Regions from separate parts of the Staphylococcus lutrae genome, predicted to be linked through region 4. Evidence: riboswitches for the same ligand, from Rfam matches in the RefSeq annotation. Region 4 holds a riboswitch; each other region holds the start of a gene.
The links. A riboswitch is a leader RNA that binds a small molecule or an ion and turns the genes downstream of it on or off. The one in region 4 is predicted to bind thiamine pyrophosphate.
Positions count from the first base shown of each region.

Region 1: it holds a riboswitch for thiamine pyrophosphate, as region 4 does, so the genes downstream of both, B5P37_RS09455 (ECF transporter S component) here and B5P37_RS07770 (thiamine phosphate synthase) in region 4, are expected to answer to the same signal.
Region 2: it holds a riboswitch for thiamine pyrophosphate, as region 4 does, so the genes downstream of both, thiC (phosphomethylpyrimidine synthase ThiC) here and B5P37_RS07770 (thiamine phosphate synthase) in region 4, are expected to answer to the same signal.
Region 3: it holds a riboswitch for thiamine pyrophosphate, as region 4 does, so the genes downstream of both, tenA (thiaminase II) here and B5P37_RS07770 (thiamine phosphate synthase) in region 4, are expected to answer to the same signal.

Region 1 covers NZ_CP020773.1:2,035,914-2,038,121, reverse strand. Annotated here, with positions in the region: gene graF (glycopeptide resistance-associated protein GraF) at 300-431, shown strand; TPP riboswitch at 873-972, shown strand; gene B5P37_RS09455 (ECF transporter S component) at 1,098-1,673, shown strand; gene B5P37_RS09450 (ABC transporter ATP-binding protein) at 1,685-2,208, shown strand, end outside.
Region 2 covers NZ_CP020773.1:1,015,168-1,017,375, forward strand. Annotated here, with positions in the region: gene thiC (phosphomethylpyrimidine synthase ThiC) at 1-1,285, opposite strand, end outside; TPP riboswitch at 1,482-1,585, opposite strand.
Region 3 covers NZ_CP020773.1:494,664-496,871, forward strand. Annotated here, with positions in the region: gene thiD (bifunctional hydroxymethylpyrimidine kinase/phosphomethylpyrimidine kinase) at 1-467, opposite strand, end outside; gene tenA (thiaminase II) at 464-1,150, opposite strand; TPP riboswitch at 1,219-1,321, opposite strand; gene B5P37_RS02490 (single-stranded DNA-binding protein) at 1,832-2,182, opposite strand.
Region 4 covers NZ_CP020773.1:1,686,227-1,688,434, forward strand. Annotated here, with positions in the region: gene B5P37_RS07765 (Bax inhibitor-1/YccA family protein) at 237-869, shown strand; TPP riboswitch at 888-996, shown strand; gene B5P37_RS07770 (thiamine phosphate synthase) at 1,070-1,663, shown strand; gene thiS (sulfur carrier protein ThiS) at 1,664-1,864, shown strand; gene B5P37_RS07780 (thiazole synthase) at 1,868-2,208, shown strand, end outside.

The sequences.
Region 1 (2,208 bases), 350 kb from region 4:
GGATAGTCATGAGTTTAACATGTTTTAAGCCCCAGTTAAGTCATCAAATAAAGCTTGTGTCATCATATCCTTGCCACTCCAATGTGTTTTACAACAATTCAAATGACATTGTGTTCAATGATTATATTAAAGGTTCAGATGATAGATCAAAAATCATTTGCTTTGAACAATTTGCCCTTGATGAACGGATGTTGCCCTATTCGATTCATAAATAAAAAATGCTACCGTTGATTATGTTTAGAAAAAACCCATTTAGGTTATAAAGTCGTATAGCTCAATATGAAAAGGAGGCGTTATAGATGACTGAAAAAGACATTAAAAATGCAGCCGAAAAAGCAAAAGATAAAGAGGAATCATTGAAAGATCAAGCGAAAGAAACCAAAGACGGCATTGAAAAAACAAAAGACGATATTCAAGATACATTTGAATAATACCCGTCAATGACATGTTTAAATGTGCTTCAATGACATTTAAACGTAGAATAGACTGTATGAGGGAGACACACAAACACGATTGATAAATGTTAATCAATCGCCTACTCGCGCGAGATAACTTGCTCAATTGGAGCAAAAAAGCTGTCTCGCGCTCTATATTAATGGCGCCGTTCACATCAAAGCCCCTTTGTGCTTTTTATTTTAAATATAAATCAACGTGCATCAATGGTGTGGCAAAAGTTTGGAAAGCGTCATGAGCATCAAGCAATGGAGATTGTACGCGATGTTGTCATTCTCTCATTGTCTCATCATTTTTAAATGCTATCCGTCAACAGTGTCTATTTTTTATACGATAATCGAACTCAAATCGCTTTAGAACAGCGTTTTAAGACCTTGACTTTTCACATGACTAGGTGTACATTTGCAATATCAACTAAATACGCACACTAGGGGTGTGAAAACTGAGATGAGGCGTCCCCTCAAACCCTTCGAACCTGAACTAGATGATACTAGCGTAGGAAAGTGTTTTGTTATGATATGAATACACACCAAATATTGTCCATTAACATTCAAATTATGGTGATTTATACATAAGTTAGCACAGTCACGCCTGTCTCTGTTTAGGAGATATGCGTATTTTTTTATTTTGGGAGGCATTAACAGATGAAAAAAGGTTTAACATTATCAGATGTACTCGTGACTGTATTAATTTCTGTCATTTTTGCAGTCATTTACAATCTTTGGTGGATTGTCAATAATACTGTACAGCCATTAGGTCTGCATATCGACCAACTCTTGTATGGGATGTGGTTTAGCGCAGCCGTTGTGGCTTACCTCATCATCCCAAAAATGGGGATTGCATTATTAGCAGAATTTGCTGCAGGTGCTGGCGAAACCATTCTTATGGGTCGTTTTGATATTCCTACAATTATTTATGCTTTACTACAAGGTCTTGCATGTGAAATTGTCTTTGCGATTTTCCGTTATCAATCGCGTGCATTTATGGTGGCGATTCTTGCTGGTATCGCTGCAGCAGTCATCAGTTTACCGATTGATTGGTATTACGGGTATTTAAATGAAGTCGCAACATGGAACTTAATTCTATTAATTTCATTCCGTTTGATTAGTGGCGCTGTTTTAGCGGGTATCTTCCCTTATTTACTCGTTAAAGCATTAGATCAAACCGGTGTGACACGCCTCTTTCGTCCAGCTTCGAAAGATGACTATGACACATTGTAAGGTGACGACACGTGCTAAAAGTTAAAAATTTACGTTTAAAATATCCAAGTGCACATCATAAAACATTCGATGGGATTGACCTCGAAATCAAAGACAAAGAAAAAGTACTTTTACTAGGGCCCTCTGGCTCTGGTAAGAGTACTTTACTCAATGTTCTCAGTGGCATTGTTCCAGACTTAATTGATTTACCATTAAAATACGATACATTAATGCCAGCGAAAAATGCGGGTGTTATTTTTCAAGACCCAGATTCACAATTTTGCCTGCCACAAGTGAATGAAGAATTAGCATTTATTTTAGAAAATCAGCAAGTGCCACGACAAGATATGGATCGCCGCATTCAACACGCATTAACACAAGTCGGGTTGGACATTAACCCTAAACAACAGATTCATCAATTAAGTGGAGGAATGAAACAAAAACTTGCCATTGCCGGCACGTTACTTCAAGGGGCAGACACGCTTTTTCTTGATGAACCCACTGCGATGTTAGACATTGAAGCTACAGAAAATCTTTGGAATCTTCTCAAATCCCT
Region 2 (2,208 bases), 670 kb from region 4:
GATCATAGGCAGGTGCAATGTCTGTCGTTAAAGGTCCTAGCGTATAAAACGGGGCTTCTTTACAATAAAAATCAGCCAAGTCTTGATTTTCTTTAATCTTATGCATTGGCACGTGCCCAGGTCCTTCAATCATCACTTGGACATCATATTTCCATGCAATATCTGTCAACTCACCTAATGTTTTCAATTCTGCAATCTGACTTTCATCGTTGGCATCGTAAATCGAACCTGGACGCAATCCATCACCAAGGGAAACAGCGATATCATAACGATTCAAGATTTGGCATATTTCTTCAAAATGTGTATATAAAAAGCTTTCTTCATGATGTGCCAAACACCACTGCGCCATGATAGAGCCTCCACGCGATACAATACCTGTCAGACGATCAACCGTTAATGGGACATAACGTAATAATACGCCCGCATGAATGGTAAAATAATCCACCCCTTGCTCAGCTTGTTCAATTAAAGTATCTCGATATATTTCCCAGGTTAAGTCTTCCGCGATACCGTTCACTTTTTCCAACGCTTGATAAATCGGCACCGTACCCACTGGGACTGGCGAGTTACGAATTAAATACTCCCGTGTCGCATGAATGTTTTTACCTGTCGATAAGTCCATCATCGTATCCGCACCCCAATGAATCGCCCAGACTAACTTTTCAATTTCTGCTTCAATAGATGAGGACACGGCAGAGTTACCGATATTCGCGTTAATCTTCACTTGAAATTTTTTACCGATAATCATGGGTTCTGATTCAGGATGATTGATGTTGTTCGGAATAATCGCGCGCCCTCTCGCAATCTCATCTCTGACAAATTCTGGACTGACATTTTCACGCGCTGCAACGAACTTCATTTCTTTAGTGATGATACCTTGTTTCGCATAATACATTTGTGTCACGCGTTTACCCTCTTGTGCACGTCTCGGTTGATATTTGAATGGATGTTCAACAATATTTTTATGTGTTTCTGAATGGTAACCGTTGTCGATCGATTGCACACGACGGCCTTCATAATGTTCGACATCTTGACGGGCTTCAATCCAATCTGTGCGCAGTGCCGGAATGCCTTTCGTGACATCGACTTCATACGTGTCATCATGATAAGGTCCCGCTGTATCATAGACGACGAAAGGTTCATTTTCCGTTGTCCCTTGTTCAGTTACCGTTTCAGACAAGGCGATTTGGCGAAATGGGACTTGAATATCCGCATCCTCACCTTGCTTAAAAATACGTTGACTTGCTGGAAAGTTTTTCTTTAATTCAATTTGTTCTTGTTTCATTCCATTAACCCCCTCTGACTTCACTAAGAGGCATTAACAACACTGAAAATAATAGGCAAAATAAAAACGCACTCAGAATAATTCTAAAGTGCGTACGAAAACGAACGAATATGATGTAAAGTCCATCTGAATCTGAAACAGTCGACATGTCACACATCGTGCAACCCCCGTCACATTCAGATAAACGATATTTTGATTAACGTTTCGTTTGCTTCCCTACGCTAGTATGATCTAGATCAGGTTCAAAGGGTTGAGGCGTATACCTCTTTCAGCGCATCAATGGCACCCCTAGCAAGTTCCATAATTAAGTTTTTCAACAGTATCGTATCACTAAAAATGTAAAATGACAATTACTATCATAAAATTGATTTAATTGTTTTATTTTTGTCATTTGATTCATTTAGAGATTGAACTTTACTAAACAAACAAAAGAGAGGATGGGGTATAAAAATTATTTGATGCTATTGATACAGCGTTTTTGTTAAACTTGCCCTCTCCCAAGAATTGTGTTTTTGATTGCCTTCATGGCTTCGCTTTCCAAGGGGCTGGCCCTTCAACTCAATTCGGCTTGATTGAGATGTACACTTGAACGATGCCGAATTGGATTTTGGGAGCAGTACAGAAATCTCATGTGCAACAAAGATTTCGTCGTACTGCCCCCGCAAGGCTGACTAGACTTCTCAAAAGCGAGCGCATTGAGAAGTCAGACAGCTACTGCGATAAACAGGAACCACTATTAAAGAGTAGAAATCATATTTAGATTTTTATTTTATCCCTCAGGAGTCTCAGCCTTCTGGGCAATCTTATACAAATACAGCGAAACTGAGGGTTGATGAAATCAAGAAAACAATAGCATCACTTTTTATATCCCATTCACCCTCATTTTCTGACTGCTTTAAAATCATGAATGAATCATCAATTTA
Region 3 (2,208 bases), 1.2 Mb from region 4:
TTTTCGTTAGAATCGATGACGAGACCTGTAATTTCTTCAGCTTCAGGTATATTAGGTGTTGCAACATCAGCAAATGGTAAGAGTGTTTCTTTTAACTGTTTCCGCACTTGTTGATCCATTAAAGAATCACCACTTTTTGCAACCATCACCGGATCAATCACATAAGGTATGTTGATTTTTTCTAAAAAACGACGAATGACAGCCATCATTTCAGGTGTAGGTATCATCCCCGTTTTCATCGCATGTGGCATCTCATCACTAAAAACACTTTCTAACTGTTCCTCTAACCAGCTTGCTTCTAAATTATGGATATGTTGAACACCCATTGAATTTTGTGCAACAATGCTCGTCACTGCTGCCATCCCGTAAACCCCACAAGAATGAAATGATTTTAAATCGGCCATGGCACCTGCACCACCACTCGGATCTGTACCAGCGATTGTTAAAGCGATTTTTGGCTTCTTCATTTGTTTTCTCCCCCAAATTCCCATTGTTCTAATTGATAAGACATATTAAAAAAGCGTCTCTCATGAATTGTACTTTGTAAAAAATTATTTTTAAGTATTTCTCGAACTTCTGGTGTGCTATTATTTGCATACGTATCGAGCCAACGTGCAATATAAGACATGAGCGTATCCATTTCTTTCGCATAAAAAGCAAACCAATCTTTTAATGGATGCTGCGCTGGAAAGTCATGATTTTCAATCGCCATTTTACCAATTTGCTGATACACGTATGGACACGGTGCCATCGCCGCAATCGTGTATGCAACGTTATCATAAGCATAGGCATTATAATACATATGTTTAATGTAATGGTCTGCTGAAGGATACCAATCTCCATCTTTAATAATCTCTTGGTAATCACTTCCTACATATTGCGCCAAAATATGATGAGCTTCAACCTCACCCGAACTGGCAAATTGAATTTGTTCAGTTAAAAATTGAATTTCTTCTTTTGTGTTCACTTTTGGAATTAATAAAGCATAAATTTTAGCGAATTCATTTAAATAACGTGAATCTGCACGTAAATAATGGCAAATCGCCGTTTTCGATATTTCCCCACTCAACATGCCTTGGATAAATTTATCTTGATAGATTTGATTAATTAATGGTTTCGCTTCTTGTTTTAATTGTTCTGTAAACTGCATCATCATTCTCCTTTGATATGAAAAAAGACTACTCCCAAAAGCAGCCTAGTCAACACATCAAAAGCCTCACGTGTTACACGCTACTTCCCTACGTTGGTTTCACCCAAATCAGGTTCTGAGGGTCTGAATTCACATTCATCTCAGCCAATATTGGCACCCCTAGTAGTCCTTCATTAATATTTACTTTTAATGTATCAAAAACCAGTCATAAGTTCAATTAACTGAACGTCTGTTAGCAAGCGAATCGGTAACTCTATTATCTGTTTATGGCATCTCACCTGTATGAACAGGAGGCCTTTGTTATCGTAATCATGCGTCGACGGGTTTTATAAATAGATGCATTCTTATTCAAATGAATCAAAAATTATGTATCGTAGTTCTCAATATCAATGGTGAATAAAAGTCATCATTATGATGGAAACATTAACGATCAAAAGCGGCAGTTGCCCTTAAATATTTTTCAATATTTAAGAACAACTTGCGCCAACATTTTAACATGCCGCATCATTTAAATTTTTCATTTGGCTATTGCCGCTTTTAAAAATGTGATGATTGATAAAAATTTTGAAGAATAAAAGGATAATGTGAGATAAATCAAATTATTTTATTTGGAGAATATACTTAGAGAAGGTGGTTTGCATTATTGGTGGGATATCCAATAATAAATTATTCGACACACGTTTACTCTTGAGTTGGATGTGTGTCAATCCTTATTGTGGGTGATGATGCCAAAATAGGAGAAATTTCTGAAACGAGCAATTCTGTAGCATAGCGTTTTTCGTCATTTTGATAAAAACGCCTTGATTGTATTTGCCCGCTCATTGCTACAGTCATTCCTTCAGTTATCGTTTCGTTAATTTGAAGCGCAATATTACCGAACGCTTTACAATTTAAGTAATCCGTGATGGGTTTTGGACTTTTACTTAAATCATTTCTAGTGACTGCGACAGTAAAAATAATAAAGTAACGCGCTTCATTTTCATAGAACTTCGGCGGGCGCTGAATATGACCGACAATCTGAAAATGATTCATGTGGTTCACCTCCTGTACGCATACTA
Region 4 (2,208 bases):
ATGCATTGAAAGGGCGTTGTTACGAATCTGTAATGTTGTGAAATATAGAGTTTTGTTATATATTTGTTGATGAATGTTGCCACTATCCTTTTTTAGGAACATTTGAAATTTTAAACTTTTTATATAATTAAACTTTTTGTAACATAAAATAGATGTATAGAAATAAAGCCCTTTTTTTAATAAGGTACGCTTTTTTAACGGTGGCATGTGTTTATTCTTTCAAAGGAGTTGTGAAGATGATGGCGACACACTTTTTCCATCAACATCCACAAGCAAAGTATGGAAAAGTATGGTTATATTTTACTTATTATTGGCTGATATTCGGTGTTTCAACTTATTTAGGACAATTTTTACCATCGTCATGGTATCAGCCATTATCCCTAGGTTTGTTGATCCTTATCCTTGCTTCGATGGTCGTTCAGCGCGTTCGTTTTAGTGGTCCGATTATTTCTCACATTTATACGATTGTCGCGGGTTTACTCTCTTACCCGACTTTGATCTATACTTTGCAAGATTTAGGGGCACGTTTATTCTTTAATATGGTGTTACTCGCTGTTTTGGGGTTTGTGTTATTTGGTGTTCTCGGCTATTTTTGGATTAAGGACGCCTCAAGTATGGGGAAATATTTATTTGTCACTTTAATCGTATTAATTATTGCTAGCCTTCTTGGTTGGTGGATACACAATTCGTTTTATTACACTGTGATAGCCATTGTAGGACTATTACTGTTTTTACTTTACACGTTGTATGACTTCAATCGTATGAAGCGGGGACAGTTTTCAGCGAGAGAAATGGGATTTAATCTGTTCTTAAATCTTTTCCGTGTGATTCGTTATGTGTTAGAATTAGCTCGTATGGTGAAACGATAAAACAATTCAATATTAGAAACATTCCACTGGAAGTGCCATTTAAAATGGCTGAGATTGAAATAGACATTTCAAAATTCCTGAACCTGATCCAGTTCGTACTGGCGTAGGAAAGTGGCTGTATTCACGTCGGTTATGGCTACTTTTCTGTAAAAAATGAGAAAAGTAGTTTTTTATTTGGGGAAGTAGAGGGGGCGAGCTTTTTGATTATTGTAGTGACACCATATACGACGCTCAATCAATGGCATATTGATCGATTATGTGAAATTTCGTGTGAAATCTACGGTGTGATTTTACGAACGCCAATGACACAGCAACAACTCGAAAAATGGACGGTGAAATTGTTGGCGAACGGATTTCCAAAGTCTAAAGTGATTGTTCATACGGATGTGCAGTTAGCACGAAAATTAAACATTCCCAATGTTCATTTTAGAGAAGGGGATTGGCGAGCAGCACAACTAAAAAAAGAGGAAGGGAAGGACTTTCAAGTGAGTATGTCGACGCATTCAGTCAATCAAGTGCGTGAAGCACAAGCGCAACAATTAGACTTTGTTCTTTTCAGTCACCTTTTTACTACAGCGTCGAAGCCCGATTTGCCACCTCGCACGCCGAGTGAAATTGATGCAGTGTTGTCACTTGATTTTCCAGTGGTTGCGCTAGGAGGGATTACAGTAGAGACGGTGCAACAAGTGTCATCACGCTTTGCAGGTATTGCGTGTCTCAGTTGTGCGTTCTCTAGTGATAAGCAAGTGTTTAAACAAATGATCAAACAATGGTTTTTAAAGAAGGTGAATTAAATGAATGTTTTTGTAAATGGTGAGAAGCAAAATTTTGAAGAGGGGACAACCATTCAAGAGGTACTCAATCATTTTGGTATTGAGGCAAAACGGATGGCTGTTGAACGAAATGCACAAGTCATCAAACGCTCGGAATGGGCAACAACAGAAGTGAGAGAAGCAGATCAATTAGAATTATTAGAATTTGTAGGAGGCGGATAGAAGATGTTCAAAATTGGTCATTTAACATTTAACTCAAGATTATTTTTAGGAACAGGAAAGTTTGAAGATGAAACGATTCAATCACAAGCGATAGCTGCATCAGAAACGGAAGTCTTGACGTTTGCTGTAAGACGGATGCGTTTATATGACGAAAATTTACCTAATCCATTGGCGAATGTAGATTTATCTCAATTTACAACATTTCCAAATACAGCGGGGGCTAAAACAGCAGAAGAGGCGGTACGGATTGCTGAATTAGCGAAAGAAGCAGGGGTATGCGACATGATTAAAGTAGAGGTTATTGGTGACGATGATACATTGCTTCCAGACCCTCTAGAAACGTA